Regions from separate parts of the Mesorhizobium sp. M0001 genome, predicted to be linked through region 1. Evidence: predicted binding sites of a transcription regulator. Region 1 holds the regulator's gene; each other region holds the start of a gene.
The links. The regulator LexA, encoded in region 1, represses DNA repair genes until DNA is damaged. The targets are predictions, from matches to a motif close to TGTTCNNNNTGTGTTCNG.
Positions count from the first base shown of each region.

Region 1 (10,322 bases):
TACAAGGCGGGTTCGTAAATGGCGCTGGTTCCGGTCGCCGAGGCGCTTCAACGCCTACTCGACGGCGCTGTGGCGTTGCCCGGTGAAAGCGTCGCGCTGGCGGATTCGGCCGGCCGGGTGCTGGCGGAGCCGGTCGTGGCGCTGCGTACCCAGCCGCCTTTCAATGCATCTGCCATGGACGGCTATGCCGCACGGGCGCGGGATGTGGCGACCCTCCCGGCGAGGCTTTCGGTGATCGGCAAGGCGCCTGCAGGGCGAGGCTTTGACGGCGCTGTAGGTAAGGCGGAAGCTGTGCGCATCTTCACCGGCGCGCCGCTGCCGGAAGGCGCAGACACCATCGTCATCCAGGAGAATGTCCGCGATCTCGGCGGTGGCCGGATCGAGGTCACCGAACCGACGGCGAAGAACCGTAACATCCGCCGCCTTGGACTGGATTTTGCCCAAGGCGACGTGCTGCTGGAGAAAGGCCGCGTGCTCGATCCGGCTGCATTGTCGCTGGCGGCGTCGGCCAATCATCCCCGGTTGAACGTGGTGCAACGGCCGCTGGTCGCCATCATCGCCACCGGCGACGAATTGCTGCCACCGGGTAGCGAACCTGGCCCCGACCAGATCATCTCGTCCAACGCCTATGGCGTCGCTGCTGTGGCGCAGTCGGTCGGCGCTCGCGCGCTCGATCTCGGTATAGCGGCCGATCGCAAGGAAGCGATCGCGGCGCTGGTGAAAAAGGCGGTCGATGCGAAAGCCGACGTCATCGTCACGCTCGGCGGCGCCTCGGTCGGCGACCATGATCTCGTCCATGACGTGCTGACCGGCGAAGGCATGAACCTCGACTTCTGGAAGCTCGCCATGCGCCCGGGCAAGCCGCTGATGTTCGGGCGGCTGGGCGATATCAGGTGCATCGGCCTGCCCGGCAATCCGGTGGCGAGCCTGGTCTGCTCGCAATTGTTCCTGAAGCCGTTATTGGCGCAGCTCGGCGGCCGTCCCCACCGGCAGGACATCCGCCAGGCTCAGCTTGGCGCCGCGATGCCGGCCAATGATCTAAGGCAAGACTATGTGCGCGCCGTGGTCCGGGAAGAAGCCGGCGCATTGGTGGCGACGCCGTTCGGCATCCAGGATTCCTCGATGCTGAGAATGCTGGCCGACGCCACCGGCCTGATCGTGCGCGAGCCCTTCGCTCCGGCGGCAGAAGCAGGCGCTGCTTGCAGCGTTCTGATGTTGCGCTGAAGGTCGCGGATCCAAGCCGTTAATTCCAAGAGATAAGACTGGTTGTTACTCCGCCAGCAATGTCCGCGTCAGCGGATGTGTCGGATCGGCAAGCCCGTCGACGATGCTGAAATGATGCCGGTCCGGCTCGACCACTGTGCTGGTCGTGGCGCCGAGGCCGATCCAGATGTTGGCAAGCAGCGCATTCTGGCGCAGGAACTCCGCCCGCTCGCCGCCGCCAGCCCAGCAGGTGATGCGCGCGCCCTGCATGGGGCGCAGCAGAACCGGGCTTTCGGCCAGTGCTTCCGCTTCATCGATGGCCAGTGTCGCGTTCATCCCCGTCCGCATGATCGGCCGCAGATCATGAACCCCGGAGATCGAGACGACATTGCGTATGCGGCCGGCCACATCGGCGGCCAGAGGCGTCGTTGTCGTCACCATCCTGGAGGCGAGATGGCCGCCGGCGGAATGCCCGGTCAGGATCACCGGCCCGCCGACCATCGTCGCCGCCTTGCCGATCGCCGCCGCGATTTCCCTGACGATGCCGGAAATGCGTATGTCGGGACAAAGCGTGTAAGTCGGGATTGCCACGGCAAAGCCATTGGCAACCGCGCCGTTGGCCAGATGCGACCATGGCTTGTTGTCGAACGCCTTCCAGTAACCGCCATGGATGAAGACGACGAGCCCTTTGGGCATGACATCGGGAAGGAACAGATCGAGCCTGTTGCGTGGACTGTCGCCATAGGAGATGTCGAGCTTGGCCCGACCGGACGCCGACATTGTGTCGCGAAAAGCCTGTGCCGGTGTGTCCCACGCGGCCGGCCAGCGATTGCTGCCGGCAATGTTGTCGCCGTTGGCGTAGGCATTGTCCCAATCGGCAACACGATGTTCGAGCATCTGCATCCCTCCCGGATGGCTTCAGTTCAGTCGACAGGAATGGCCGCCGAACAGGGCGGCGTCAATGCTGCGACCTAAAAACATTTTAGGCTTGAAACAAATTTCGACTGGTGCGATCCTGCGCCTTGTTCAGCCATGGGCGCGAGGCAGACAGGGGCAGCCGAAAATGCTTGGGCCATCAGCGCATATCGACACATTCACGCGCGACAACCTGCCGCCGCCGGAGCAATGGCCGGAGTTTTTGCTCGACGGCTTCGACTATCCCGACCACATAAATGCCGGCGTCGAATTGACCGACAGGCTGGTCGAAAAAGGATTCGGCGACCACACCGCGCTGATCGGCAATGGCCGCCGCCGCACCTACAAGGAACTGTCCGACTGGACCAACAGGCTCGCCCATGCCCTGGTCGAGAATTATGGCGTCAAGCCGGGCAACCGGGTGCTGATCCGCTCGGCCAACAACCCGGCCATGGTCGCCTGCTGGCTGGCCGCCACCAAGGTTGGCGCGGTGGTCGTCAACACCATGCCGATGCTGCGCGCCGGCGAACTCGCCAAGATCGTCGACAAGGCGGAAATCACGGTTGCGCTTTGCGATACAAGGCTGATGGACGAGATGACCGCCTGCGCCAAGAGCAGTGCGTATCTCAAGCAGGTCATTGGCTTCGACGGCACGGCCAACCATGACGCGGAACTCGACCGCGCCGCCCTCGACAAGCCGGTCACCTTCACTGCCGTCAACACCGGCCGCGACGATGTCGCCCTGCTCGGCTTCACCTCCGGCACCACCGGCGTGCCGAAGGCGACGATGCATTTCCACCGCGACCTGCTGATCGTCGCCGACGCCTATGCCCGCGAAATCCTGGAGGTGACGCCCGACGACATCTTCGTCGGCTCCCCGCCCCTTGCCTTTACCTTCGGTCTTGGCGGGCTCGCCATCTTCCCGCTGCGTTTCGGCGCCGCGGCGACGTTGCTGGAACAGGCGACGCCACCCAACATGATCCACATCATCGAGACCTACAAAGCGACCATTTCCTTCACCGCTCCAACCGCCTATCGGGCCATGCTCAAGGCCATGGATCAAGGCGCTGACCTGTCCTCGCTGCGCGTCGCGGTTTCGGCGGGCGAGACGCTGCCGGCGCCTGTCTTCGAGGAATGGACTGAGAAGACCGGCAAGCCGATCCTCGATGGGATCGGCGCCACCGAGATGCTGCATATCTTCATCTCCAACCGCTTCGACGACATGAAGCCGGCCTCCACCGGCAAACCAGTCGGCGGCTATCTGGCACGCATCGTCGATGACGAGATGCGGGAGTTGCCGCGCGGCTCTGCTGGCCGGCTGGCGGTGCGCGGCCCGACCGGCTGCCGCTACATGGCCGATGCCAGGCAAAAGGACTATGTCCGCGACGGCTGGAATCTCACCGGCGATACGTTCACGCAGGACGAGGATGGCTTCTTCCACTTCGCCGCGCGTTCCGACGACATGATCGTCAGCGCCGGCTACAACATCGCCGGCCCCGAGGTCGAAGCGGCGCTGCTCTCGCATCCCGACGTCGCCGAATGCGCGGTGACCGGCGCCGAGGACGGTGAACGCGGCCAGATCGTCGAGGCGCATATCGTGCTTGTGCAAGGTGTTTCGCCGGACGCATTGACCGTCAAACGCCTGCAGGACCACGTCAAGGCAACGATCGCGCCCTACAAATATCCGCGTTCGGTGAAGTTCATCGACGCCTTGCCCAAAACCCAGACCGGCAAGATCCAGCGCTTCCGGTTGCGCGCGGAGAAGAGCAATTGATTAAGCCGCACGATCCGGCGTCCGATGGCGCGCAGATGTCGTTCAAGGAGCGGATGTCCTACAGCGACTATCTGCAGCTGGACAAGGTGCTCGATGCGCAGGCGCCGCTGTCTTCGGCCCATGACGAGATGCTGTTCATCATCCAGCATCAGACATCGGAATTGTGGATGAAGCTCGCTTTGCACGAGATCGGCGCCGCGATCCGCTCGATCCGCGCCGACCGCCTCGAACCGAGCTTCAAGATGCTGTCGCGCGTCGCGCGCATCTTCGAGCAGCTCAACAATGCCTGGGACGTGCTGCGCACGATGACGCCAAGCGAATACACCGAGTTTCGCGACGCGCTCGGCCAATCCTCGGGCTTCCAGTCGTGGCAGTACCGCGCCATCGAGTTCATGGCCGGCAACCGCAACCTAGCCATGCTCGGGCCGCACAAGCACCGGCCCGACCTTACGGACAGGCTGGAAGCCATCCTGGCCACGCCGTCGCTCTATGATGAGGCGCTTCTGCTTTTGGCGCGCAATGGCTTCGACATCGGCGCCGATGCCGGGCGCACGGACTGGCGCGAGACGCGCGGTGAGAACGAAGACGTGCTGGCTGCCTGGCAAACCGTCTACCGCGACCCGCAGCGCTACTGGATGCTCTACGAACTGGCCGAGAAGCTGGTCGACTTCGAGGATTACTTCCGCCGCTGGCGCTTCAACCACGTCACCACGGTCGAGCGCATCATCGGCTTGAAGCGCGGCACGGGCGGCACCTCAGGCGCCTCCTATCTGAAGAAGATGCTGGAGGTCGTGCTGTTTCCGGAGCTCTGGACGGTCCGCACCCGGCTCTAGAGCATTTCACCGTTTAGCGTAAACGGCGAAATGCTCTAGCTCTTTGATTTGACGCAATTGCGGACGGAAAACCGCTTCACACTTTTCCTGAAATTGCTCTAGTTCCTCAGGTGACCGCGGTCTTCACCGCGAAGCGGGCGTCCTGCCAGGCGCCGGTGCGCAAAATATCCTCCAGCGCTTCGACCGCCTGCCAGACATCGCCATAACCGACATAGAGCGGCGTGAAGCCGAAACGGATGGTCGACGGCGCCCGGAAATCGCCGATCACGCCGCGCTCGATCAGCGCGCGCATCACCTGATAGCCATGCGGATGGAGGAACGACACCTGGCTGCCGCGCTGGCTGCCGTCGCGAGGACTTTCCAGTTCAAGCCCGTAGGCGCCGCATCTGGCTTCGACGAGCTGGATAAACAGGTCGGTCAGCGCGATGCTTTTTCTGCGCACCGCCGCCATGTCGACGTCGTTCCAGATATCGAGCGCGCCCTTGAGCGCCCGCATCGACAGCACCGGCTGCGTTCCGCATAGGAAGCGGCGGATGCCGCTGCCGACGGCAAAGCCCTGCTCGAAGGCAAACGGCCGCGCATGGCCCCACCAGCCGCTGAGCGGCTGGCTGATATCACCATGGTGGCGCTCGGCCGCGTAGATGAAGGCCGGCGAGCCCGGGCCGCCATTGAGGTATTTGTAGGTGCAGCCGACAGCGAAATCGGCACTGGCACGGTCGAGTTCGACCGGCAAGGCGCCGGCGGTGTGGCAGAGATCCCAGATGATCAGCGCGCCGGCGTCATGTGCCTTGCGCGTCAGCGCCGGCATGTCGCGCAACTGGCCGGATTTGTAGTTGACGTGGTTGACCAGGATGACGGCAACGCTGTCGTCGATCAGCTCCTCGATTGCGGCCGCGTCGACGCCCTCCAGCCGCAGCCGCGTTCTCGGCCGGGTGGAGGCGACGCCTTCGGCCATGTAGAGGTCGGTCGGGAAACTGTCGCCCTCGGCAACGATGACCGACCGATCCGGCCGCATGCCGAGCGCTGCGTGCAGCAGCTTGTAGATGTTGATCGAGGTTGTGTCGCAGACCACCGTCTGCCCGTCAGCCGCGCCGATCAGTCGTCCGAGCTGATCTCCCAGTTCCACCGGCATGTTGAACCAGCCAGCCGTGTTCCAGGCGCGAATGAGGTCGTGCGCCCATTCCTGCGTGGCGGCCTGCTGCAATTCGCTGAAGACGGCTGGTGACGCGGCACCCAGGGAATTGCCGTCGAGATAAATCACGCCTTGCGGCAAGACAAAGCGTTCGCGCATGGAGCGCAGCGGATCGGCGGCATCCATTGCTTCGATTGCAGCGAGATCGGGTGTCATCATGATTCGCGCCCCTCCATGGACAAACGCGCGCGGCGGAGCCTGCCCGCCCAAACATGCCGGCGATCTTGAGGGGTCGCCCTTGAACTGTCAAACATTATATATAATTCACCCATTGAAAGGCTTTGATATATAATGCTCAGCCGAGCGTTTATGTCTGATGGATCACGATGCTGGATGACGAGCAGACCTCGAAGACGGAAGTGGCCTATCGCCTGCTCAGGCGCGATATTCTTGCGACCCGGCTGGCGCCTGCCGCGCCGTTGAAGCTGAGCACGCTGCGCAACACCTACGGCATCGGCTGGACGCCGTTGCGCGAGGCGCTGTCGCGGCTGGAGGCGGAACGGCTTGTGACCGCCATCAGCAACCGCGGGTTTGCGGTCGCTCCCGCCTCTCGGGCGGAGCTCGAGGATTTGGCGCGTGCGCGGCTGGTGGTCGAACTGCCCCTGCTGGTGGAATCGATCGAGAAGGGCGACCGTGAGTGGGAAGACGCGGTCGTTGCCGCCCACTATCGTCTCTCACGGTGCGGGTCTGTTCTCGACGATCCATCGGATGATGCGGTCGACGCGTGGTACGAAAAACACGATGCCTTCCATGCGGCGCTGCTCAGTGCCGCGACATCCAGCTGGCTGCTGCGCTTCAATGCGACGATTTCCGACCAATTGCATCGCCATCACCGCTTTCTGGGTCTGGTCCCGACGCTGCGCGCCGCCGCCGGCCGCACGGATGGACACCGGAAGGCCGTGGCGGCCCTGCGCGACGCCGTGGCGATCGAACACCATACCGCCCTGATGGAAGCGGCCCTCGATCGCGACGTCGAACGTGCGAAAACTCTGATGACCGCTCACATCGGCTACACGCTGCAGGTCTATGCCCAGAGCGAACCCGGCGCGGATGCTGCGCAGCCCCGTCCGAAAAGGAAGCGGCGGTCGTAGCCGACGCGCAGGGCACTTTGGCTTCGTTTCACCCGTTGCCGGCAAATGGGCGCAGGCGGCGCTCGCAGCGCCGAACGTTACGCTGAACAAAACGTCAACACATTCATTAAACTTTAAAAGGTTGCGGAACACAACTGGAACAGATAGTGTTTGTTCTGGGTTTGTTTTTTCTGATTCTGATTTCAGAACCCTTGGGGGCCGCGATGCTGACGCGCAAACAACATGAGCTTCTGATGTTCATCCATGAACGCCTGAAGGAGAGCGGAATCCCGCCGTCCTTCGACGAGATGAAGGAAGCGCTCGACCTCGCCTCCAAGTCCGGCATCCACCGCCTGATCACGGCGCTTGAGGAGCGCGGTTTCATTCGCCGGCTGCCGAACCGGGCGCGCGCGCTGGAAGTGCTGCGGCTGCCCGACTCGATCGCACCAGGCCTCAATGCGGCGAGGAAGTTTTCGCCGAGCGTGATTCAGGGCAGTCTTGGTCAAACCGGCCAAGGGCAAGGCGGCCAAGGACAAGGCGCGATGGGCCAAGGCGGTCTCGGCCGCCAGATCAAGCCGGGCTCGCCGTCGCGTTCGATGTCGGCCGGCAATGACGATGCCGTTTCCGCGATTTCAATCCCGGTTATGGGACGCATCGCCGCCGGCGTGCCGATCGACGCCATCCAGCATCAGACCCATTCGATCTCGGTGCCGCCCGATATGATCATGGGCGGCGAACACTACGCGCTCGAGGTCAAGGGCGATTCGATGATCGAGGCCGGCATTTTCGATGGCGACACGGTCATCATCCGCAATGCCGACACAGCCAGCCCCGGCGAGATCGTGGTGGCGTTGGTCGACGATGAGGAAGCGACCCTGAAACGCTTCCGCCGCAAGGGCGCCTCGATCGCCCTGGAAGCCGCCAACCCGGCCTACGAGACCCGCATTTTTGGACCGGACAGGGTGAAGGTGCAGGGCAAGCTTGTCGGATTGATCCGGCGCTACTGAGCCGGCTTGGGTTTGTATTTTTCACGCTGGTTGTAAGGCGGCAGGCCGCGCGCTTCGCGGGAGAAGCGGCGTTGCTCGTGCCAGGGGCGATACGGCTTGTCGACGGCGAAGCGGATGGTTGGCGCTGCAGCTGCCGATTGCGGATCGAAGAAGACGGCGGCGCTGCCGTCGCGGGCCAGCTGTTTCTTCGTCACGACCAGCACCAGCGGGTCGCGGCACGGATTGTAGGCGGTGGCGTCATCGATGACGATCAGGCTCGCGAAGGCACAGGCCGGCCGCGCCGTCTTGCGGTCTTTCGCAAGCGCTACAATGGCTCCGGAAGGGTGCCGGGCGATACAGAGATCGCCCATGCAATAGAAGGGCGACCCGGGCGGCAGATCGAGCGGATCGAGATCGAACCGCGTATCTGTTGCCTCGAAAATCTCGGGCGGGATAATGGTTTCGGCCCGCAGCGCCCGTTTCCAATTGTCCGTGGTGAATTCGTTGGAGCGTTCGCGGTTGAGGGCGAGTTCGCCGCCACCTATCGGCATGGCCACCAGATGTGCGTCCTCGGATATGAGCACGTCGGGCGTAAGCACCTGCGGCACCGTCAACAGGCCGGCCAGCGCGAAAGGCACGGCCGCCAGCCTGAGCCAGGTGGTGGCCATGGTGGCGATGACGAGGGCGACCGCCACCAACAGCACCGAGCGGATGGAGATCAGCCCGACGGCGTCGACCGGCGAGCGCTCGGAAATCCAGGCCGATATAGCGATCATCGCCATCAGACCCTTGCCCATCACATAGAGGAGCGGCCCGTCGGCGCCGAACGGCATCGCCAGTGCGCTGAGCACGGCAAAGGGCATGACGATCAACGAAACAATCGGCATCACGGCCAGATTGGCGATCAGGCTGAGCGGCGACACACGCTGAAAATGCCAGATGGCGAACAGCAAGGTTGCACTGCCGGCGATGATCGAGGTCATGGCGAGGCCGCCCATGGCCAGCGCGAATTTTCGCGACAGGAAGCCGACGAAGGAGCGCTTTGCCAGCGGCGTTCTCACCTTGTCGGCGCGGTAATCGGCCCAGCCGGCATAGGCGCCGACAAGGGCGGCGGTGGCGGCAAACGACATCTGGAAGCTGGGACCGACCACCTCGTGCGGCGACACCAGGATGACGGCAATGGCGGAGATCGCCAGATTGCGCATGGTGAGTGCGGCGCGATCAAACAGCACGGCGACAAGCATGACCGCCAGCATGATGAAGCTGCGCTCGGCGGCAACCACGACGCCTGAAATGACGAGATAGGCGGCGATGGAGACGAGTGCTGCCACTGCTGCATATTTCTTGACTGGGCGGCGCGAAGAGAAATCGGGAAACAGCGCAAAGGCGCCACGCAGCAACACCATGATGGTGCCGGCAACCAGCGCCATGTGCAGGCCGGAGATGGAGATGATGTGGTAGATGCCGGTGCGCCGCATCGCTTCGTTGACCTCGTCCGGGATGCCGGCGCGCACCCCGACAATCAACGCCGCGGCAATCTCGCCTTCGGCGCCGCCGATTTTGCCCCTGATATGGTCGGCAATGTTTTCGCGCGCGTTCTCGATTGCCGAGGAGAGCCGCGCGGTCAGCGGCGGCGGTCCCTGCGTAGCAATGGTTTTCGGATTGCCGAGAAAGAAGCCGCTGCCGCCGATACCGGTGAAATAGCTGTCGAAGGAGAAATCGTAGCTCTCCGGCCGCACCGGACCGGTCGGCGGCAACAGCCTGGCATAGCCGGTGATCAGGGAGCCGGCGGTCATATCGGCGGGAACGGTCCGCGCCGAGAGCCTGACCCGCTCCGGGGCGTAGCGCAGCTCGGGGTAAGCGGTCGAAACCACATCGAGCGTCAGCCTGATGCGGCCGCTTTCCATCTGTTCGAGACTGACGACGCGGCCGGTCAGCCGTGTCTGAATCTCGGAGCCGAGCATCTGCGTTCCGGCGCGCCAAGTCTCGACTTTGGCGGCGACGACGCCGAGCGCGCACAGCATCGCGGCCATGCAGAACAGATGCGTCCTCGGCCGCGATCGCGTGGCGAGGGCGCAACATGTCGCCAGCACCACAATGGCGATTGGCTGCGCAAAGCCGGGCTCGCCGGCCAGCGAGAAATAAATGATGACGCCGGCCGCCAGGAAAACCGGCACCAGCAGGAAGGCGACGCCCCGGTCGAGCTCCGTGTTGGCGGCCACGGCAAGGCTGCGGCGGAGCGCGGGCCATGACGGACGGCGAAGCCGTCTGCGCAGACGGGCGATAGATCCGGGCGCTGTGACTTGCGCCGGCAACGCGTGACCGGGCAGCGCAGGCGCGACGCCGGGA
Region 1 covers NZ_JAMYVS010000004.1:295,466-305,787, reverse strand. Annotated here, with positions in the region: gene moaC (cyclic pyranopterin monophosphate synthase MoaC) at 1-18, shown strand, start outside; gene NKK50_RS14325 (molybdopterin molybdotransferase MoeA) at 19-1,224, shown strand; gene NKK50_RS14320 (hormone-sensitive lipase) at 1,270-2,100, opposite strand; gene NKK50_RS14315 (AMP-binding protein) at 2,267-3,892, shown strand; gene kynA (tryptophan 2,3-dioxygenase) at 3,889-4,725, shown strand; gene kynU (kynureninase) at 4,832-6,076, opposite strand; gene NKK50_RS14300 (GntR family transcriptional regulator) at 6,244-7,008, shown strand; gene lexA (transcriptional repressor LexA) at 7,212-7,994, shown strand; gene NKK50_RS14290 (ComEC/Rec2 family competence protein) at 7,988-10,322, opposite strand, start outside.

Region 2 (10,322 bases), on a different contig from region 1:
CCTCAGCCGCACCTCGATATCGGGGTATTTGTCGTGGAAATCCGGAATGCCCGACGCCACCAGCCGCCGTCCGAGGCCGAGCGGTGCGGTCACCTTGATGGTGCCGCGCGGTTGGCCGGAAAGAGCCGAGACCGCGGCTTCCGCCTCGGTGATCGCCTCCAGCACCTGCTTGGCGCCGGAGTAGAACACCGTGCCATGCTCCGTCGGCATCAATTGCCGTGTGGTGCGGTTGAACAGCCGCACGCCGAGGTGTTTTTCCAGCTCCTTGATGCGGTTGGAGGCGACCGCCGGCGAAATGCGCATGTCGCGGCCTGCCGCCGAGAGATTGCCAAGCTCGACGACGCGGACGAAGACGGCGATGTTGTCGAGATAGGCCATTCGTGGCTCTTTATGTGGCGGCGTACGTGGTCAGCCTAGTATTTTCCATTTTTTTTTGAAAGTCATCGTACACCTCGCCTCTTTTCGTTTGCGCCCGACACCGTAAAGTCAGCCGATCGGCAGGGACGATTTCAAATGATGGATTTCGCGATTTTCTGGGACTGGCTGAGTTTCGCCGTGCGCTGGCTGCACGTCGTCACCGGCATCGCCTGGATCGGCTCGTCCTTCTATTTCGTCGCGCTCGACCTTGGGCTGCGCCAGCGCCCCGGCATGCCGGCCGGCGCATTCGGCGAGGAATGGCAGGTGCATGGCGGCGGCTTCTACCACGTCCAGAAATATCTGGTGGCGCCGGCCGAAATGCCGGAACACCTGACCTGGTTCAAGTGGGAATCCTACGCCACATGGTTGTCCGGCTTCGCCATGCTGTGCGTGGTCTACTATGCCGGCGCCGATTTGTTCCTGATCGACCCCAATGTTCTGTCCATGTCGGTTCCCGTGGGCATCCTGCTGTCGATGGCGACGATCGGCGTCGGCTGGGTTGTCTACGATCTGCTCTGCCGGTCGCCGCTCGGCAAAAGTGACACCGGACTGATGCTGGTGCTCTATGGCGTGCTGGTGTTCATCGCCTGGGGGCTGACGCATCTGTTCACCGGCCGCGCCGCTTTCCTGCATCTCGGCGCCATCACCGCCACGATCATGTCGGCCAATGTCTTCATGGTGATCATTCCAAACCAGAAGATCGTCGTCGCCGACCTGATTGCCGGCCGCAAGCCCGACCCGAAATACGGCAAGATCGCCAAGCAGCGCTCGCTGCACAACAATTACCTGACGCTGCCCGTGCTGTTCCTGATGCTGTCGAACCACTATCCGCTGGCGTTTGCGACGGAGTTCAACTGGGTCATCGCCTCGCTGGTGTTCATCATCGGCGTCTTGATCCGGCACTATTTCAACACCGTGCATAAGCGTGCCGGCAACCCCCACTGGACCTGGATGGCGGCTGCGGTGCTATTCGTCATCATCATGTGGCTGTCGACAGCGCCGAAAATACTGACCGGCGAGCCCAAGGCATCCGCCGCGGCCGAAGTCTATATCGCCTCGTCGCATTTCCCGGCGGTGCGCGACACCGTGCTTGGCCGCTGCTCGATGTGCCATACGGCCGAGCCGGTCTATGAAGGCATCTACCATGCGCCGAAGGGCGTGATGCTCGACACCGACGCCGGCATTGCCGAGCATGCGCGTGAAATCTATTTGCAGGCCGGGCGCAGCCACGCCATGCCGCCCGCCAACGTCACCCAGATCAGCGACAAGGAACGGGCGCTGCTGGTCGCCTGGTTCGAAGGCGCAGGGAAATAAGCATGACTTCGACACTTCTGCGCGGCCGCACGCTGAGCTTTTTGCGCTTGCCCGAAGCCATCACCGACCATGCCGCCTGGCGCTATGAGGAGGATGGCGGCCTGCTGATCCGCGATGGCCGAATCGTTGCCGCCGGCGCCTACGCTGATGTGGAAAGGCAGGCTGGCGACGGTGCGAAAAAGATCGATCATCGGCCGCATCTGTTGCTGCCAGGCTTCATCGACGCGCACGCGCATTTTCCGCAGATGCAGGTCATCGCCTCCTATGGCGCCGAACTGCTCGACTGGCTGAACACCTACACCTTTCCCGAAGAGACCAAATTCGCAAATGCCCAGCACGGCCGCCGCATCGCGCGGCTGTTTTTGGATGAAATGGTGCGCCACGGCACGACGACGGTCGCCGCGTATTGCTCGGTGCACAAGGCCTCGGCCGAGGCGTTCTTTGCCGAATCGCACGCGCGCGGCATGCTCAACATTGCCGGCAAGGTGATGATGGACCGCAACGCGCCGGCAGGCGTGCTCGACACACCGCAATCGGGCTATGACGACACCAAGGCGCTGATTGCGGAATGGCACGGCAAGGGCCGCCAGCTTTATGCGATCACGCCGCGCTTCGCCATCACCTCTTCGCCCGAACAGTTGGAGATGTCGGGCGCGCTCTGCCGCGAGCATCCCGATCTGCATATGCAGACGCATCTGTCGGAAAACCACGCCGAAATCGCCTTCACGCAAAAACTCTATCCGCAGGCGCGCGACTACACCGATGTCTACGAGCAGTATGGCCTGCTGGGGCCAAAGAGCCTGTTCGGCCACTGCATCCATCTCTCGGAACGCGAGGCCGATGCGCTGTCGGACTCAGGCTCGGTGGCGGTGTTCTGCCCGACCTCGAACCTGTTCCTCGGCTCCGGCCTGTTCGATTACCAGCGCTTTCGGCGCCGCGACAAGCCGCTGCGCATCGCCGCGGCCAGCGATGTCGGCGGCGGCACCAACTATTCGATGCTGCGCACCATGGACGAGGGCTACAAGGTGATCGCGCTGACTGGCGAAAAGCTGAACCCGTTCCAGTCCTTCTGGCAATTAACGCGTGGCAATGCCGAGGCGCTGTCTATGGCGGAGAAGGTCGGCACGCTGGATGAAGGCACCGATGCCGACATCACCGTGCTCGACGCCCGCGCCACACCGGCGATGCGGCTGAGGATGGAGACTGTGGAGACGCTGGCGGAGGAGCTGTTCCTGCTGCAGACGCTGGGCGACGACCGCGCGGTGCGCGAGGTCTATGTCGCGGGGCGGCCTGCCAAGAGTGATATAATCGCCGGTTAGGACCCATCATCCGCGCGGGACAAGATGATGATTGCGCCTGGTTGCCAAGTGGTTCCCCCACTCCGTCGCCGCTTCGCGGCGCCACCTATCCCCCTCCGAGGGTGAGGAAGGGAGCCTTTGCTTCGGAGGACGGGCGCCGGTTCGGACAGCTTGGCGCCCTTCCTCTACCCCGTCGATCGGGGGAGAGGTGTCGAGAGAAGCTCGAAGGAGTGGGGGGCGACCCTGGCGGGGCAAGACCACCACCGCGACGAGACCTTGACCGGGCGGAGCTTGTCGTACACACGATTTGTGACGATTTCGGAGAACAAAAATGGCCGCCGCGGACGACATCGCTCTGATCCAGAAACAGGAAGAGACGCTGGTCTTCCCGGCCTTCGACGAGGCCGTCGCCTTCAAGGTCGGCGCGGCGATCCGCGAGCGGGCGCTGGCCGAAAAGCTGCCCATCATTGTCGATATCAGGCTGTGGGATCGGCCGCTGTTTTATGCCGCGATGCCCGGTTCAAACGCCTCCAACCCCGACTGGGCACGACGCAAGATCAATGTGGTCAAGCGCTACCTCAGGAGCACCTATCGTCTGGTGCTGGAACAGCAGCGACCGGACCGCACCTTCAAGGTCGGCGAGGGGCTGGATATTGCTGATTACGTACTGGCCGGCGGCGGGTTTCCGGTGACTGTAAAGGGTGCCGGCGTCATTGGCGTCATCGCCGTCTCCGGCCTGCCGGAACGCCAGGATCATGGCGTCGTCGTCGATGCACTGTGCGATCATCTCGGCGTCGATCGGACACAATTGGCGCTGCCGCCGGAAGGTAAATCGTGACGTTGGCGCTGCCCCTCATCCGCCTGCCGGCACCTTCTCCCCGTATAGTGACGGGAGAAAGGACAAGCTCGAGCGCTGGCGATCCCCTCTCCCCGTCTTTCACGGGGTGAGGGTGAGGGGCAGCGCCAACGTTTGCTCATTTTGAAAACCGCCAGTTACGGCCAAGGATAACCGTGCTCGATCCCAAATCCTTTCTCATCTCGATCTTCAATGCCGCTGTTGCCGCTGCCGATCCTGAACGGACCATCAGGGATCATCTGCCGGCCAGGCCCAAGGGCCGTACCATTGTCATTGGCGCCGGCAAGGGCTCGGCGCAGATGGCGGCCGCGTTCGAGAAGGTGTGGGATGGCCCAATCGAAGGGCTGGTCGTCACCCGCTACGGCTATGGCGCCAGATGCGAGCGCATCGAAATCATCGAGGCGGCACATCCGGTACCGGACGCTGCCGGTCTTGAGGCGTCGCGGCGCCTGCTCGAAAAGGTGCAAGGGCTGACTGCGGACGACCTGGTAGTGGCGCTGATATCGGGCGGAGGATCGGCGCTGCTGCCGTCGCCTGCCGCCGGCCTGACGCTCGCCGACGAAATCGCCGTCAACGAGGCGCTGCTTGCCTCCGGCGCGCCGATCGCGGCGATGAACACAATCCGCAAGCATCTCTCGACCATCAAGGGCGGCCGGCTGGCAGCTGCCGCCTGGCCGGCCAAACTGGTATCACTGGTTGTCTCTGACATTCCCGGCGACAACCCGGCGCTGGTGGCCTCCGGCCCGACCGTGCCCGACTCCGGCAACCGCGCCGATGCGCTGGCCTCGATAGCGGCCTACGGCATGAAACTGCCCGACGCCGTCATGGCGCACATCAACTCGCCAGAGGCCGATGCGCCAGATCTGGATGACCAGCGCTTTTCACGCAATGAAGTGCACCTGATCGCCTCGGCTGGCGTGTCGCTGGAAGCGGCAGCCGCTGAGGCAAAACGGCAGGGCATCGAAGCCGTCATCCTCTCCGATTCCATCGAGGGCGAGGCGCGCGAGGTCGGTGGCGTGCATGCAGCCATTGCGCGCGAAGTGGCGACGCGCAACCGGCCGTTCAAAAAGCCGGTGCTGATCCTGTCCGGCGGCGAGACGACCGTGACCTTGCGGGCCCCTGTTGACGGAAAAAGGGGCAAGGGCGGCCGCAACTCCGAATTCCTGCTCGCCTTTGCCATCGGCATCAGCGGCGCGGAAGGTATTCATGCACTGGCCGCCGATACCGACGGCATCGATGGCTCGGAAGACAATGCCGGCGCCTTTGCCGATGGCTCGACCGTCTCGCGCATGCGTGCCGCCGGCGTCGACGCCAAGGCGATGCTGGCCGGCAACAATGCCTGGACGGCGTTCAACGCGATCGGCGATCTGTTCGTGCCGGGGCCGACGGGTACGAATGTGAATGATCTGAGGGCAATCCTGATCAGTTAATTCGGCCGTGGCGGCCGAAGTTTCCAACGTTGGATTCACGACCGTAGGTGATTGGCTGAAGCCACTCAGCTTCGTCATCCCTGGGCGAAGCAGGAGCGAAGCTCCGTCGCAAAGCCCCGTGTCCATTCCGTGATGTTAGCCGTCGAGCGCAGCGGAGCAGAATTCTGCACCGTAGCAGCGTGCAAACGTCGCGGCATGCATCCTCGGGTCTGCGCTGCGTCGCTTCCCTCCTTGCTCCGCCCGCGGATGGCGATGTCGCTGAGGCTTTCGCTCATCTCACGACCCCATAAGCCGCTTCACCTCTCTCATATCCCTGAGAAACCGCTCGCGCTCTGCCTCCTTGTCCGCCGGCTCATGAATACGCAGGATGAAGGAAGGATGGATGGTGATGAACACGCGCAAACCGTCCTCGCGCTCGATCACCTGGCCGCGCATTTTCGTCACGGCAATGGCCTTGCCCAGCAGCGACAACGCCGCCGTTGCCCCAAGCGCCACGGCGAGGTCCGGCTTGATCAGCTCAAGCTCCCGGCCGATCCACCAGCGGCAGGCCTGGACTTCGCCGGTATTTGGCTTCGAGTGGATGCGGCGCTTGCCGCGCGGCTCGAACTTGAAGTGCTTGACGGCGTTGGTGACGTAGACTTTTTGCCGGTCGACGCCTGCGTCATCGAGAATTGCATCGAACACTTTGCCCGCTGGCCCGACAAAAGGTTTGCCGGCGAGATCTTCCTGATCGCCAGGTTGTTCGCCGACGAAGACCACTTTGGCGTCATCCGGCCCCTCGCCGAACACGGTCTGTGTCGCGTCGCGCCAGAGCGGGCAGCGACGACAACCCTTTGCAGCCTCGCGCAAATCGGAAATCGTCTTGGCATCGTCTTCATCCGGCGCCTCGGCCGGCTCGGGCTTCGGCCAATGTCTTGCCTGCAGCTTGGCGTGGTGCGGCGCCGGCGTCGTCGGTTGTCTGGCAATCATGGCTATAGCGGCCTCGTCCGCTCCTGCGATCAGATCTGGAATGAGCGAGGCCTCGGGAAGGTTCCGCCAATATTTCTTCGGCATCTCCTTCTGCATCGCCTTCACCTTGAGCCGCGCCGGGTTGAAGATGTTTTCGAAATAGGTCAGCCACAACGCCTCGGTGTCGTCCTGATCGGGTGCATCGCCCTTGGCCGCACCCGGCCCGATGGCCAGCCTTTCGCCGTTCCAGTCGGCGGAGGCATAGGGCGTCAGGATGGTCCAGCGCATGCCGGTGAACCGCCGAACGAAGAAATCCGCGTTGCGCTCGACAATGAAATGCTCCGGCTCGAACCAGGCGACGTAGCGCTCGTTCTCGCCGTCGCCGATCTTCCGGAAGCGTACGAAGGCATGCATCTTATGGCTGTCGCGCCGCACCGCCTTTTCCATGGCTTCGAGCCGCCTGGTGTCGGGATCGGATGCGATCGCCAGCAGTTTCGGCTCGGTGCGCAGGCGCCAAAGCATCCAGTAGAGAAAGGCAAACCGGCCGGGGTCGGAGTGGCAGAAGGCGGTTTCGGCATGGGCGATGAACTCGCGCGGGACGGTAAGCTGCGCGCCCTCTGGCACCGCCGGCAAGGCATCTCGAGGATCATTGGCGTCGGACCCGACACCCCAACTAATATCCTCAGGCCGGACCTCATTCAGCGCCAGACGCCGTGCCGCATCGCGCCAACCGGCGAAATCGGTCTGGCTCGCTAGCCGGACAGTGTATCGGGCAAGGTCGAGCTGGGCCGGCTGCATGGTCAAAACAGAGACAGTTGTTCGCAGGACTTTACGATCGTGTCGCGCAAGCCGGTCTTGTCCGTCAGTCTACCCGGCGACCAGCCTTCGGCGATGATGAAGGGCCTCAGCTTGGCGATCGAATGGCAGATCCGTCCGACATCTTCCAGCCGCATGTGTCGGTGGCGGCGGGTTTCAAGGATCTTCGCCACCACCTTGGTGCCCAGACCCGGAACCCGCAGCAGCGCTTCCCGATCGGCGCGGTTGATGTCGACGGGAAACCTCGCCCGATTGCGCAAAGCCCAGGCGAGCTTGGGGTCAATGGCGAGATCGAGCATGCCGTCGCTGCTGCCGGCGAGGATTTCCGGCTGCGAAAAGCCGTAGAAGCGCATCAGCCAGTCGGCCTGATAGAGCCGGTGCTCGCGCATCAGCGGCGGTTTCTGCAGCGGCAGCGACGATGACGAATCCGGGATCGGGCTGAAGGCGGAGTAATAGACGCGCCGCAGATGGTAGCTGCCATAGAGCCGCGCACTGGAGTGTAAGATACCGTCGTCGGATGTCTTGTCGGCGCCGACGATCATCTGCGTCGACTGACCTCCGGGCGCAAAGCGTTCGCGCTTCTTGGTCCTCAGCGTCGGCTCGGCTTTTTCCTCCATCTTCCGGCGCAGGTTCGCCATGGAAAGGCGGATCGTTTCCGGCTTCTTCTCCGGCGCCAGTTTCTTGACGCCCTCATCGGTCGGCAGTTCGACGTTGATAGACAGCCGGTCGGCGTAGAGCCCGGCCTGCTCGACCAGTTCGGCCGAGCTTTCCGGAATGGTCTTCAGATGAATATAGCCGGAGAATTTTTCGTCCAGCCGCAGCCGCCGCGCCACCTCCACCATCTCGGCCATGGTCTCGTCCGGGGAGCGGATGACTCCTGAGGACAGGAAGAGGCCCTCGATGTAGTTGCGCCGGTAGAAATCCATGGTCAGCTTCACCACCTCCTCGATGCTGAAGCGGGCGCGGCGCACATTCGATGACGAGCGGTTGATGCAGTAGCTGCAATCGTAAATGCAGAAATTGGTCAGCAGGATTTTCAGGAGCGAAATGCAGCGGCCATCCGGCGCGTAGGAATGGCAGATGCCCATGCCTTCTGTGGAGCCGATACCGCCGGATTGGAGCGAATCCTTCTTCGCCGAGCCCGACGAGGCGCAAGAAGCATCGTATTTGGCGGCGTCAGACAGGATTGCCAGCTTTTCACGGACGGTAGGTGCGCTCATCCGTTCATGATATGTTCTTGAAGGCTGCAGCGCCACCTCATTTGATGCAGGCGGCGAAAAAGTAATCGCCGCCTGATCGTCGGGCTAGCAGGACGACTGCCCGAGTTCCAGGCGGTCTCTCAGACCTCATGGAGGTAGAGGTGGTAATCCAGCTCGCTGACGGTGCGGGCGACGCGCAGATACTCCGACTGCTTGATCGCCACGAAGGTGCGATGCAGATCCTCGCCAAGCGCCTCTTTCAGGAAGCTCGAGGCCCGCGCCGCCTCGATCGCGGCGCGCCAGTCGACCGGCATGGTCGTGCGCGTGACGGCGGCTTCATAGCCATTCCCAGTGGTTTCGGGGCCGGGGTCGAGGCCTTCATCCAGACCCTTGATGATGCCGGCCAGCACCGTTGCCGCGATCAGGTAGGGATTGGCGTCGACACCCGACGGCCGGTGCTCGATGCGCCGGTTCTTGGCGTCGCCGGCCGGCACGCGCAGCGCCACCGAACGGTTGTTGACGCCCCAGGTCGGCGCCACCGGCGCATAGGACTGCGAGACGAAGCGCCGCCAGGAATTGGCGTGCGGCGCAAACACCAGCATCGATTCGGCCATGGTCTGGATCAGCCCGCCGAGCCCCTGCAGCAGCGGCAGCGACCAGCTTTCGCCGCCGGCTTCGGCAAAAACGTTGCGGCCGTTCTTGTCCTGCAGCGAAACATGGAAATGCATGCCGGAGCCGGCATATTTTTCGATCGGCTTGGCCATGAAGCAGGCGGTAACACCATGGCGGCGCGCCTGCGCCCGCACCAGCCGCTTCAACATGACGAGGTCGTCGGCCGCCCGCATGACATCCTTGCGGTAATTCAGCGTCAGCTCGTACTGGCCGGGCGCGTATTCCGAAATCACCGTTTCGGCCGGAATGCCTTGCGCCTTAGCCGCGGCATAGATGTCGGAAAACAACGGCTCCATGCCGTGCAGATGGTCGACGGAATAGACTTCCGTCTTGGCCGAGCGGCGGCCGTCGAGCACGGCGTCCGCCGGTTTTACCTTGCCGTCGGCGTCACGCTCATTGGCAAGCAGGAAAAATTCGAGTTCGAAGGCGCCGGCGGGATAGAGGCCCTTGGCCGCCAAGATGTCGACCTGCCTGGCCAGCGCCAGCCGTGGGTCCGACGACATAGGCTGTCCCTCGAGATGGTACATCGCCATCAGCAACTGGCCGCGCGGCGGGTTCGTGCCGTAAAGCGGCACCAGCGTGCCGGGGATCGGCCATGCCCTGAGATCGCCGTCTCCAGTCGTCCAGATCAGCCCGGTTTCGTGCACATCCTCGCCGGTGATGTCGAGGCCGAGGATCGAGATCGGCATGTGGCGGCCGCCCTCGAAGATGCTTTTCAGCTCATGCCGGCGCACGATCTTGCCGCGGCCGACCCCGTTGGCGTCGGTCAAGACGATATCGAAGGCTTCGATTTCGGGATGGGCGTCGAGAAAGGCTTGCGCCTCGGCGGGCGTCGAGCCCGAAGGTGAAGTCATGATTAGTGTACTCGAGTTTGGCTTGGCAGCTTGTCTCATGCCGTCAGCCTTGCCGCAACCGTGGCGAAGGCGGTGATCAGCCGGTTGACCTGGGCGCCGGTGGTGGCCGGTGAGATCAGCATCATGTTGTGAAAGGGCGCGATCAGCACGCCCTGGTTGACCAGCGCGACATGGATAGCCGCCTCAAGCTCCGGCGCATGGGCAGTCTCGGCTTCGGCGCCGTTCCTGAGCGGGCCAGGGGCGCAGATGAACTCGACGCGGGCGCCGACGCGGGCGACATGCCAGGGCAGATTGTAGCGATCGATGACGCCGGTCAGCCCGGCATCGAGCCGCAGGGCGAGGCGATCCATCCGGGCATAATTCTCCTGCGTCATCACCTCTTCGAGCGTTGCGCGCATGGCTGCGAACTGCAGCGGGTTCGCCGACAGCGTCGTGCCCATGCCGGAATAGCCCGGCTCCTTGGTTCGATTGTAGTCGGCATAGCGCGAGGCGACCTCGTCGCTCATGCCCCACACGCT
Region 2 covers NZ_JAMYVS010000009.1:201,804-212,125, reverse strand. Annotated here, with positions in the region: gene NKK50_RS23740 (LysR family transcriptional regulator) at 1-378, opposite strand, end outside; gene NKK50_RS23735 (urate hydroxylase PuuD) at 514-1,731, shown strand; gene guaD (guanine deaminase) at 1,734-3,050, shown strand; gene NKK50_RS23725 (heme-degrading domain-containing protein) at 3,361-3,867, shown strand; gene NKK50_RS23720 (glycerate kinase type-2 family protein) at 4,035-5,315, shown strand; gene NKK50_RS23715 (UdgX family uracil-DNA binding protein) at 5,592-7,061, opposite strand; gene NKK50_RS23710 (putative DNA modification/repair radical SAM protein) at 7,064-8,299, opposite strand; gene NKK50_RS23705 (glutamine synthetase family protein) at 8,419-9,804, opposite strand; gene NKK50_RS23700 (aspartate aminotransferase family protein) at 9,840-10,322, opposite strand, start outside.
Region 2: the regulator LexA is predicted to act here: its motif matches at 8,301-8,318, upstream of NKK50_RS23710 (putative DNA modification/repair radical SAM protein).

Region 3 (10,322 bases), on a different contig from region 1:
TGCCTGCGGAAGGACCAGTCCGGAGAACAGGCCATCGGCGCGCAGCGCCGCGACGATCGACTTGAGGTCGACGCCCCTGAACATCGTCGCTCCGGCACTCTGCGCGGGGCGCGCGGCTTTGGCGCCAAGCCAGTGCAGTTTGCGCGCCGGCATGGTGCGGGCAAGCACGAACATCGGCAGCCATGCGGGATTTTCGCGCAGGTCGGACAGATAGGTCGGGATACGCACCGCAATGCGGCGGAGCTGGCTGCCGTTGCGGGCAATGGCTTCCAGACTGGGGGCGCCGGATTTGTCAGGGGACGAAAGGTTCATCGGGGTCCTCAGATATGAACGGCAGCAACGACGACGCGGCGCTTGCTTACCGCTCCGGCACTACCCAAGCCCCGATATCCCGCATCAACGGAATGCTAATCCCGCGTCAGCTTTTGTGCAATGCACAATAGCTTTTTGCGGCGAAAAAGAGGGATGGTGCTGCGACCGTGCCAATGCGGATGAGGCGCCGACGCTGCCCCTCATCCGCCCTTCGGGCACCCTTCTCCCTGGGAACGGGAAAAGGGAGAAAGATCACTTCTTCGGCGCCAGCCAGATTTCGGCGTCGAGCCGCCTGGTGGCGAGACCGCGCGCAAGGGCTTCGGCGCTGTGCGCGTTCTTCGACAGGGCAGCGGCCTGGCGCTTGCTGATGACCAGCCCTTCGGCCAGCGCCCGGTTGCCCGAAAACACCCGTGACAGGAACGGCGTGCGGCTGCCGCGCGCACGGGAAAAGCGCGCCGGCATGGTTTGCCGCGCCGTGTGAGCGACAACGTCGTCGATCCAGCCCTCCGCCAGCCTTGCGCCGGGTTCCAGAAACAGCAGCCAGTCACCCTTCGCCTGCCTGATTCCCGCGGCAATGCCGCCGGCCACGAAGTGGCAGCCGGCATGATCGGCAACCCGATGCGTCTGGTCGGTCGAGCCGGTGTCGCAGACGATGACATCGCGCACCACGCCCTCGACCGCGCCGCCGATCAACGAGGCGAGCGTGCGGGCAAGGCCTTCTTCGTCATCCCGGGTTTCGATGAGAACGCTGAGCATTTTTAGCCGAATAGCGGAAAGCCCGGCGCAGCGCCAGTTTTGCATGGCCCAACGAAAAAGTTCTTGCTTTGTTCTCATCAGCGAAATAGGATTATTTTCATGAACAGAGCGATTCGACAGCCAGCCGACAGTCCTTGGGAAAGGGCCAAAATGGAACATATCGTGCGTGCGGACATTGCTGCTTTCGGAGCAGGGCGAGCCGAGATGGCCAATGCGATGATCGAACAGAGCGGCATGCGCGTCCGTCCGGATCGCAACCGCGGCCGTTCCGCGGGCATCAACCCGTCCGGCCGGTTCGAGCCGGTCAGCCGGCATGTGTTCGACGACGGCTGGAATTCGCTGGAGGAATTGCCGCCGTTCAAGACCGAAGTGCAGGTCGAGAAGCCGCGCACCATCATCACCCGCAACGAATCGCCCGACATTTCCTTCGACCGCTCGATCAACCCCTATCGCGGCTGCGAGCATGGCTGCGTCTATTGTTTCGCCCGGCCGACGCATTCCTTCATGGGCCTGTCGCCGGGGCTGGATTTCGAAGCGAAGCTGTTTGCCAAGCCGGATGCGGCGCGGCTGCTCGACAAGGAACTGTCGAAGGATGGCTATCAGCCGCGCACCATCGCGATCGGCACCAACACCGATCCCTACCAGCAGATCGAGAAACAATACCGGATTATGCGCGAGATCCTCGAAGTGCTGGAGGCGCGCGGCCATCCGGTCGGCATCGTCACCAAATCCCATCTGGTGACGCGCGACATCGACATCTTGTCGCGCATGGCCGAACGGGGCTTGGCCAAGGTGGCGCTGTCGGTGACGACGATGGACCGCATGCTGGCGCGCACCATGGAGCCACGCGCGTCGACGCCGACCAAGCGGCTTGAGGCAATCCGGCAGCTTTCCGATGCCGGCATCCCGGCCTCTGTCATGGTGGCGCCGATCATTCCCGGCCTGACCGACCAGGAGATGGAGCGTATCCTCGATTCGGCACGCGCCGCAGGCGCCCGCGAGGCCGGCTATGTCATCCTGCGCCTGCCGCTCGAGGTGGCGCCGATCTTCAAGGACTGGCTGCTGCGCCACTATCCCGACCGCTACCGGCACGTGATGTCGCTGATCCGTTCGATGCGCGACGGCAAGGACTATGATTCGGAATGGGGCAAGCGGATGAAAGGCGCCGGCCCCTATGCCTGGCAGATCGGCCGGCGCTTCGAGATCACGGCCAAGCGGCTCGGCCTCAACGCCGAGCGGCGCACGCTCCGAACCGACCAGTTTGTCGCCGCCGCCAAGGCGACCGAGCAGCTGATGCTGCTCTGAGAGTAGCGCCTGCCCTGCCCTCGTGGTTGGCAGGCGACCCAAGAATCCCGTCCGGCCTGTCCCCCGGCCTGCAGACGGTGCCCTCCCGGTCTTGCCCCACTCGACCCTGGAGGGACTTGCGGAGAATCGGAGCCGATGCGAACCTCGCCGCAACATGGCTCGCGCGCGTTCCGATTCTCCGCTTCTTTTAGAAATCGTCGAAAAGCCCGACTTCTCCTTCGAGACGAAGGCGATGGCTGAAGGCCTGTGGCCGGTGGCAGGCATGGACGAGGCCGGCCGCGGTCCGCTGGCCGGGCCGGTGGTGGCGGCGGCGGTGATCCTCGATCCCGCCAACATTCCCGACGGGCTAGACGATTCCAAACGGCTCAACCATTTGCAGCGCGAGGCGCTGTTCCTGAAAATCCTGGGGTCAGCGCTCGGCGTGTCGATGGCCTCGGTCAGCGCCGAAGGCATTGACGGCAGCAATATCCTCAAGGCCAGCCTGGAAGCCATGCGCCGCGCCCTTGCCGGCCTGCCGATCCAGGCGAAGCTGGCGCTGGCCGATGGCCGCGATGTGCCGCCGGGCCTCCTCTGCGAAGGCCGCGCGCTGATCAAGGGCGACCAGCGCTCGCAATCGATCGCCGCCGCCTCGATCGTCGCCAAGGTGATGCGCGACCGCATGATGTGCGGCTGCGGCAGCCACCACGAACGCTACGGGTTCGAAGTCCATATGGGCTACGCCACCGTGCGGCACCGCACCGCGATCGAAGCGCATGGTCCGGTGGCAAGGCTGCACCGGGCGTCATTCGCGCCGTTCAGGCTGGGTGGAGTTGAGGTGGTTGAGCAAGAGAGCTTCGCCGGGTTGGAGTAATGATAATCTCCCCCCTTGAGGGGGAGATGGCCGGCAGGCCAGAGGGGGTCGCCGCGCGTGAAGCGCTAGCCCTTACTGGCCGCAGAAAGAGCGTCGCGGCCGGTCGCACCGAACCCCTCTGTCGCTTTTGGCGACATCTCCCCCTCAAGGGGGCAGATTGTCCGCGCTCAACAAAAAAGCCGCCAGGTTGCCCGGGCGGCTTGATGTCAGCGAGTTAACCCCGCTCAGTTCAGCCTGGCCTTCACGTCCTGCAGCGCGGACTTGAACAGGTCGGCGCCGGCCTTGGCGTCGATCTTGCCGGCAAGCAGCGTGCGGGCCGCCTCGACGGCGATGTCGACGGCGCTGGCGCGCACTTCGGCGACGGCTTCGCGCTCGGCCTGGCCGATCTTCTGCTCGGCAAGCGCAGTGCGACGGGTGACATAGTCTTCGGTCTTCTTGTGCGCCTCGGCGGCAAGCATGTCGGCCTCGCGCTTGGCGGCAGCGACGATGGCTGCGGCCTCCTGCTCGGCTTCCTTGCGCTTCTTCTGGTATTGGCCGAGCAGTTGCTGGGCCTCTTCGCGCAACCGGCGGGCTTCCGCAAGCTCGTCGCTGATCTTGGTCGCACGGGCGTCGAGCGACTTGGCGATCAGGCCTGGCACCTTGATGTAAACGGCAACGCCGAGGAAAATGACGAGGGCAACCGTTGCCCAAAGCGTTGCGAGAGATGTGGCGTCCATGATGTGCTCCTCACCGGGCCACGGATTTGACCGCAGCCGAGATCTCGGCCTTGCTCGTCTTGCCGCCGACAAGCGCATCGACGATGGCTGAAGCGGTGTCCTCGGCAATCATGCCGACTTCCTTCATGGCGTTGGCCTTGATGGAAGCAATGCTGGCCTCGGCCTCGCCGAGCTTCTTGTCGAGGGCGGCCTCGACCTTCTTGCGGGCAGCCTCGGCTTCAGCCTTGGCAGCGTCGTTGGCCTGCTGGCCGATCGCGTTGGCCTTGGCCTTGGCTTCCGCCAGTTCCTGCTCGTAAGCGGCAACGGCGGCGTCGGCCTCGCCCTTCAGCCTGGCGGCCTGGTCGAGGTCCTGCGTGATGCGATCGCTGCGGACGTCGATGATGCCGCCAAGGCGCGGCATCACCACCTTCTTCAGGAACAAATAGAACAGCCCGAACGTGATCGCCAGCCACAGAAGCTGGGACGGAAACGTCGCCGGATCGAATGGCGGGAACGTGCCGTGCGCCTCGGCAGGCACGCCGGTGCCGGAATGCGTGTCGCCTTCCGTACCGGTGTGGGCGCCTTCAGCGGCGGGTGCGGACTCTTGCGCAAACGCAGATGTCACGAACATGGACTATCCCCTCATATCAGGCATGGCCGCAGGAATGCGGCCAGCCAATTCTTCCCAATGCTCGTCCGACCGATAATTGGCCGAACAGGGGCTCAGCCGAACAGGGCGAGAAGCGCGATGAGAAGCGAGAAAATGCCCAGAGCTTCGGTCACGGCGAAGCCGAAAATCAGGCGGCCGAACTGGCCATCGGCGGCCGACGGATTGCGCAGGGCGCCCGCCAGGTAGCTGCCGAAGATGTTGCCGAGGCCAATGCCCGCGCCGCCCATGCCCAGGCAAGCGATACCGGCGCCGATGTACTTTGCTGCTTCTGCGTCCATTTTGAACTCCTTTGGATCTGTAATTCCGTTGCAATTCCATCCGGCGAAAGATGCCGGAAATTCTAAGGTCAGTGCCCGGGATGCAGGGCGTCGTTCAGATACATGCAGGTCAGCACCGCAAAGACGTAGGCCTGCAGGAAAGCGACCAGCAATTCCAGCGCGGTCAGCGCGACTGCCATGGCCAGCGGCAACACCGAACCGGCAACGCCGACGGCGCCGAGCGCGCTCAGGCTGACGACGAAGCCCGAAAACACCTTCAGGGTGATGTGGCCGGCCAGCATGTTGGCGAACAGACGAACCGAGAGGCTGACCGGGCGCGACACGAAGGAGATCACCTCGATCAGCACCACCAGCGGTAACAGGAACACCGGAACGCCGTGCGGCACGAAGAGCTTGAGGAAGCCCAGACCGTGCTTCGTGAAGCCGTAGACAACGACGGTTCCGATCACCAGGGCTGCGAGGCCGAAGGTGACGATGATGTGGCTGGTGACGGTGAAGAAGTAAGGGAAAAGGCCAAGCAGGTTGGCGACCAGCACGAACATGAACAGCGAGAACACGAAGGGGAAGAACTTCATGCCCTGCGTTCCGGCGGCGTCGCGCAGCATGTTGGAGACGAACTCATAGCCCATTTCCGAAACCGACTGCAGGCGCCCGGGAACAAGGCTGCGGCTGGAGGTCGAGAGGTACAGAAACGCCGATGCGACGAGCACGGTCGCGACCATGAACAGAGCCGAATTGGTGAAGGACAGGTCATAGCCGCCGATATTGATCGGAATCAGCTTGACGATATGGAACTGGTGGATCGGATCGACCTTGTCAGCAGCCATTTACATCCCCGTCAAAACCGCGAGCGGCCTTAAGTGTCCTTGTGCGCCATTGGCGGCGCGCCATTTCATTCTTTCGGATCGTGCGACTTCTCGCTTTTTCCGAATTCCGCCACAACACCTGACGAACGCAGGACATTGAGCACGCCGGCGCCAAAGCCCAGCAACAAGCCGACGACCAGACCCCATGGCGAGGTTCCCGCCACGCGATCCAGAAACCAGCCAAGGCCCACACCCACCACTATCCCGGCGATGAACTCGCTGGACAGCTTGAGCGCCTGGCCATATCCGGCCGTCGCCTTCGCGCCGTCATTCCCCTCGAGCTGATCCGGCCGTCTTGTCGCAAGCGATGCTCCAAGCTCACGCCGGCGGCGTCCGAGATCTTCGTCGCGGATGTCGGCCTCGTGCTTGCTGCCGCGGCCGGTTTCTCCGGTTCCGTCTGGCCCGTTCTTGTCGGCCATCGTAACCCCCCTGCCCGGTCAGACCGTCACCGTCCGTCCGCTTCTAAAGTCGCCGGCAACATAGTTAGAGGGTTTGCGCCCGTCAAGCCACGGGCGGGACTTCAAAGCCATGTATTTTTTCTATTGGAATCAATCACTTGGCGAGGTGCGACATCGTGCCCGGCACTATCGGGTCGGCACATGCCCCGAATCCGTCCGGCGACCGTTGTCCGATTTCGGCTTCCAGGGCCTTTGCGGTTCGTTTGCGACAGGCAAGCCGAAGGGCTCAGCTCCAGCCGCCGCCATAGGTGCGGTAGAAGATATGCAGGCCGATCTTGGTCATCTTCTGCATCGTGCGCGCCCAGCCCGGATGGACGTAGTTGGCGTAGTAGTGGGTCGATGAGCCGACTTCGGGAATGAATATCTTGCCGGCGGTGACCGCCATCGCGACGTCCTGCGCGGTCTTGTAATGGGCGGGGCTCTCGATGCGCTTCTTGCGGCCGTCGCAGGCGAAGGAGAACTGGCAGCGGTTCAGCCAGTTGTCGTTCTGGTAGACGACGCCGCAAATCGAGTTCGGATAGGCCGGATTGCGGACGCGGTTGAGAATGACCTGCGCGACGGCGGCCTGGCCGCGCACGGATTCGCCGCGCGCCTCGAAATAGATGCCGTTGGCGAGGCAGGCCTGCTCCTTCGTGGAGAAGACGCTGGCCGGCAGCGGGTTCTGGATCCACGAGTGGTCACCCTTGGCCATCGGCGGAATGAAGCGCCCGCTGCTCGGCTCCTCGTCCTGCAGCAGCGCTTCGAAGGGTGAGGCCTTGGCGTAATCGGGTTCGGCCTGGGCATAGGCGGTGGCCAGCACGTCCGGTCTGTCATTGTTGACCAACGCGGCAAGCATGGCCGGCACGCCGGGATCGGGCTTCTTGTCCACATTGGTATGGAAGGCCTGGGCGATCTGGATTTCCTTGCCCTTGATGCCGGGCTTGGCGAAGGCGAGCTTCAGGCCGCTGTCCATGCTCGGCCGCAGCAGCGAGGACGTGCGCTGAAAGATTGAGCCGGCATTGAAGTTCTTCGGCGGCGCCACCGGCGAGACCTGGATGATGCGGCCCTTCTTGTCGGCGCGCATGATGCGGTCCTCGTCGGGCGTGATGCCGGCGACATTGCCCTTGCCGCGAAACGAGACCTTGCCGACGCCGGGCAGGCGCACGCCCGAGCCCGAGAGCGAACCGGTGGTGACGGAATCGATGAAAGGCATTTCGGCGGCATGAACCGAGCCGGCGACGGAGCGCTCGACATAAGAGTTCCAGCGGGTGCCCGAAGCTTCGAGGCCGGAAATCAAGCTGCCCATGTCCTGGTAGGCGACGACAGTTGGAAAGCCGATCCAGATGCCGAGCCCGATGACCAATGGCGATACGAAGGAACGTTTTTTCTCACCGGCGGCGGCGGCCAGCCGCTTCAGGACACGTCGATGCACGGGGAACTCTCCAGAAACGCCACTGAGCCACTGGAGAGCCAAAGTGAAGCATTAACCTTGATGCGGGGTTAACGCGGTTGATCGTGTTTTTCCGAAGCGGCCCGAAATGGGACGCCGTTTGCCGACCGGCAACCCGTCAGTTCGGCCGCAGGAAAATTGGCCATGCAATCATGGCGCAGAGCGCGCCCACCAGCCAGACGCCAGGCCACGACCAGATGAGCAGCAAAGCCGGAATGGCGGTCGGCACCACGAAGAAGGCGATGAAGACGAAGCTGTTGGCAAGACCGAGCGCGGTTCCGGCGCGGCTGGCGCCGGCAAGCGTGGCGAGTTCGGTGTAGGCGACGCCATGCCAGGCGGAGACCGAAATGCCGGCAACGACCAGCAGCACGTCGATCGCCGGGATCAACGCGGCATGGGCGTCTGGCGTGGCTCCTGCCGCCAGGACCAGCAGGCCGACGGCCGCGAAGCCAAGCGCGCTCGTCATGCTGCAGAGGCGCAGGAACCAGCGGCGGTTGCCATGGCGGTCGGTGAAGCGGCCGCTCCAGACGCGCATCACCATCGCGCCGGTCTGCACCGCGGCAAGGCTGGCGCTGATCGTGAGCGTGGCCATGCCGGCGAAATCGTGCAGGAAGACGGAGGCGAAGGTGAGCACCGCCACTTGCGGAAAGCAGAGCAGGCCGATGGCGGTGGCGATGCGCCAGACCTCGACATTGCGCAGCGGCGCCGGACCGCCCGACTTTGCCACGGCCATGCTGCCGGCATTGTCCAGTTCCGGCGGCTGGTGCAGCCATCGCCAGGCAAACAGCGCAGAGACGGCGTTCATGGCGGCCAGCAGCCCGAAGACCGCCGCGAAACCGTGCACCGATGCCAGCGACGGCAGGACCAGCGCGCCGAGCCCGCCGCCGAGCGGCACCGCGGTCTGCCTGATGCTCATGGCAAAGCCACGTTCGCCTTCGTGGAACCAGGCCATGATGGCGCGGCCGCTGGAACCGTTGACGCTGCCGCCGAGCAGGCCGGTGACCAGAAGGCATGCGGCCAGCATTGCGACGCCAGGCACATAGGTCACTGAGGGCACGATGAACAACGCCATCAGGGCGAGCCACGCCGCGGTCGCACCAAGGCCGGTCAATAGCACGCCGCGATCGCCCCAGCGGTCGGTGAGCAGACCCCAGGGCAGTTCGCTCAAGGCAACGCCCAGTCCGAGAAGACCGAGGACCAGGCCGAGATTGCCATTGCTCAAGTGATAGCCCGACCGCAGAAACACCGCCGCCGCCGGTATGCCGGCGAAGGTGGCGGAGAAACTGGCATTGGCGGCAACGCCGATGCCAAGCACCTTCCAGCGATGATTGGCGCGAAATCGTTCAGCCTTCGACGTGACGGCGGCGGCTCGGCCAACCCGGCCTGGCTCACAATTTGCGTCGGCGATCGACATGGCGGGACTCCTGTTGATGCCCTTTCGGGACCTTGACGCCTCGTCTTTACCGCCATAACTTCATCCCGAATATCGGGAAGTTTTTGACAATTGTTCCCGAAAAACAGGATCGTTGTGATGCGCCGCGTAACCTTCGACCTCGATGTCCTCCGAAGCTTCGTCACCGGCATGGAACTCGGCAGCTTCGCCAAGGCCGCCGACCGGCTTGGCCGCTCGACCTCGGCGGTGAGCGCGCAACTGAAGAAGTTGGAGGACCAGGCGGCGACGCCGATCTTCCGCAAGTCGGGCCGCGGACTGGCGTTGACCGAAGCCGGCGAAACCATGCTCGGCTATGCCAGGCGGCTGCTCGAGTTGAACGACGAGGCGGCCTCGGCCATCCACGACGTGGAACTGGAAGGCTGGGTCAGGCTCGGCTTGCAGGAGGATTTCGGCGAGGCGGTGCTGCCGGAGGTGCTCGGACGCTTCGCCCGCGCGCACCCCAAGGTCAAGATCGAGGCGCGGATCGGGCGCAGCTATGAACTCGCCGAGCGGATCACATCAGGCAATCTCGACATTGCGCTGGCCTGGGACAGCGGCCAGGCGCTGCCTTACAGCCGGCATGTCGGCGACGCGCAATTGCGCTGGATCGGGCCGGCAAAGCTGATCGAGACCAGGCTACGCGAGGGCGAGGCACTGCCGCTGGTGGCGCTGGAAGCGCCATGCCTGCTGCGCACAGTGACGACGGAAACGCTCGACCGCGCCGGCCTGCCATGGCGGATGGCCTTCTCCAGCCCCAGCCTTGGCGGCATCTGGGCGGCGGTCGCCGCCGGCCTCGGCCTGACGATCCGCACGGATATCGGCCTGCCGGCCAATGTCAGGACGATGGCACCGCAAACGTTGGGCTTACCCGCGCTGCCAACCATGGCGCTGGTGATGCACCAGAAAGACGCCGAACTGGACCCGGTGGCGACGCGGCTGGCGGATATTTTGTGGCAGGCGGCGGTGGCGGCGCTGCCGCAGGACGAGCGGTTGAGAGAGGTCGCTTAGACGCGGTGATCACCCGGTGTCGCGTTCCGTCACACCCCCCTCTGTCCTGCCGGACATCTCCCCCTCAAGGGCCCTCAAGGGGGGAGATTGCTGTCATCAACGCTTTCGCCAATTTTTGATCTTGCAAGGTGAGAACGGCCGCAGCGGCTGCTGATCTCCCCCCTTGAGGGGGATGCCCGGCAGGGCAGAGGGGGGTGCTGCCCCGCCAATCTTGCGGAGAATTTCGCAACCGTCACCGCTCACTTGCGCTTGTTCGCTCTCCC
Region 3 covers NZ_JAMYVS010000026.1:13,332-23,653, forward strand. Annotated here, with positions in the region: gene NKK50_RS30565 (hypothetical protein) at 1-312, opposite strand, end outside; gene NKK50_RS30570 (glycosyltransferase) at 565-1,068, opposite strand; gene NKK50_RS30575 (PA0069 family radical SAM protein) at 1,219-2,373, shown strand; gene rnhB (ribonuclease HII) at 2,528-3,223, shown strand; gene NKK50_RS30585 (F0F1 ATP synthase subunit B) at 3,448-3,939, opposite strand; gene NKK50_RS30590 (F0F1 ATP synthase subunit B) at 3,950-4,549, opposite strand; gene NKK50_RS30595 (F0F1 ATP synthase subunit C) at 4,642-4,866, opposite strand; gene NKK50_RS30600 (F0F1 ATP synthase subunit A) at 4,935-5,693, opposite strand; gene NKK50_RS30605 (AtpZ/AtpI family protein) at 5,759-6,151, opposite strand; gene NKK50_RS30610 (cell wall hydrolase) at 6,417-7,601, opposite strand; gene NKK50_RS30615 (MFS transporter) at 7,738-9,033, opposite strand; gene NKK50_RS30620 (LysR substrate-binding domain-containing protein) at 9,151-10,059, shown strand; gene der (ribosome biogenesis GTPase Der) at 10,299-10,322, opposite strand, start outside.
Region 3: the regulator LexA is predicted to act here: its motif matches at 1,127-1,144, upstream of NKK50_RS30575 (PA0069 family radical SAM protein).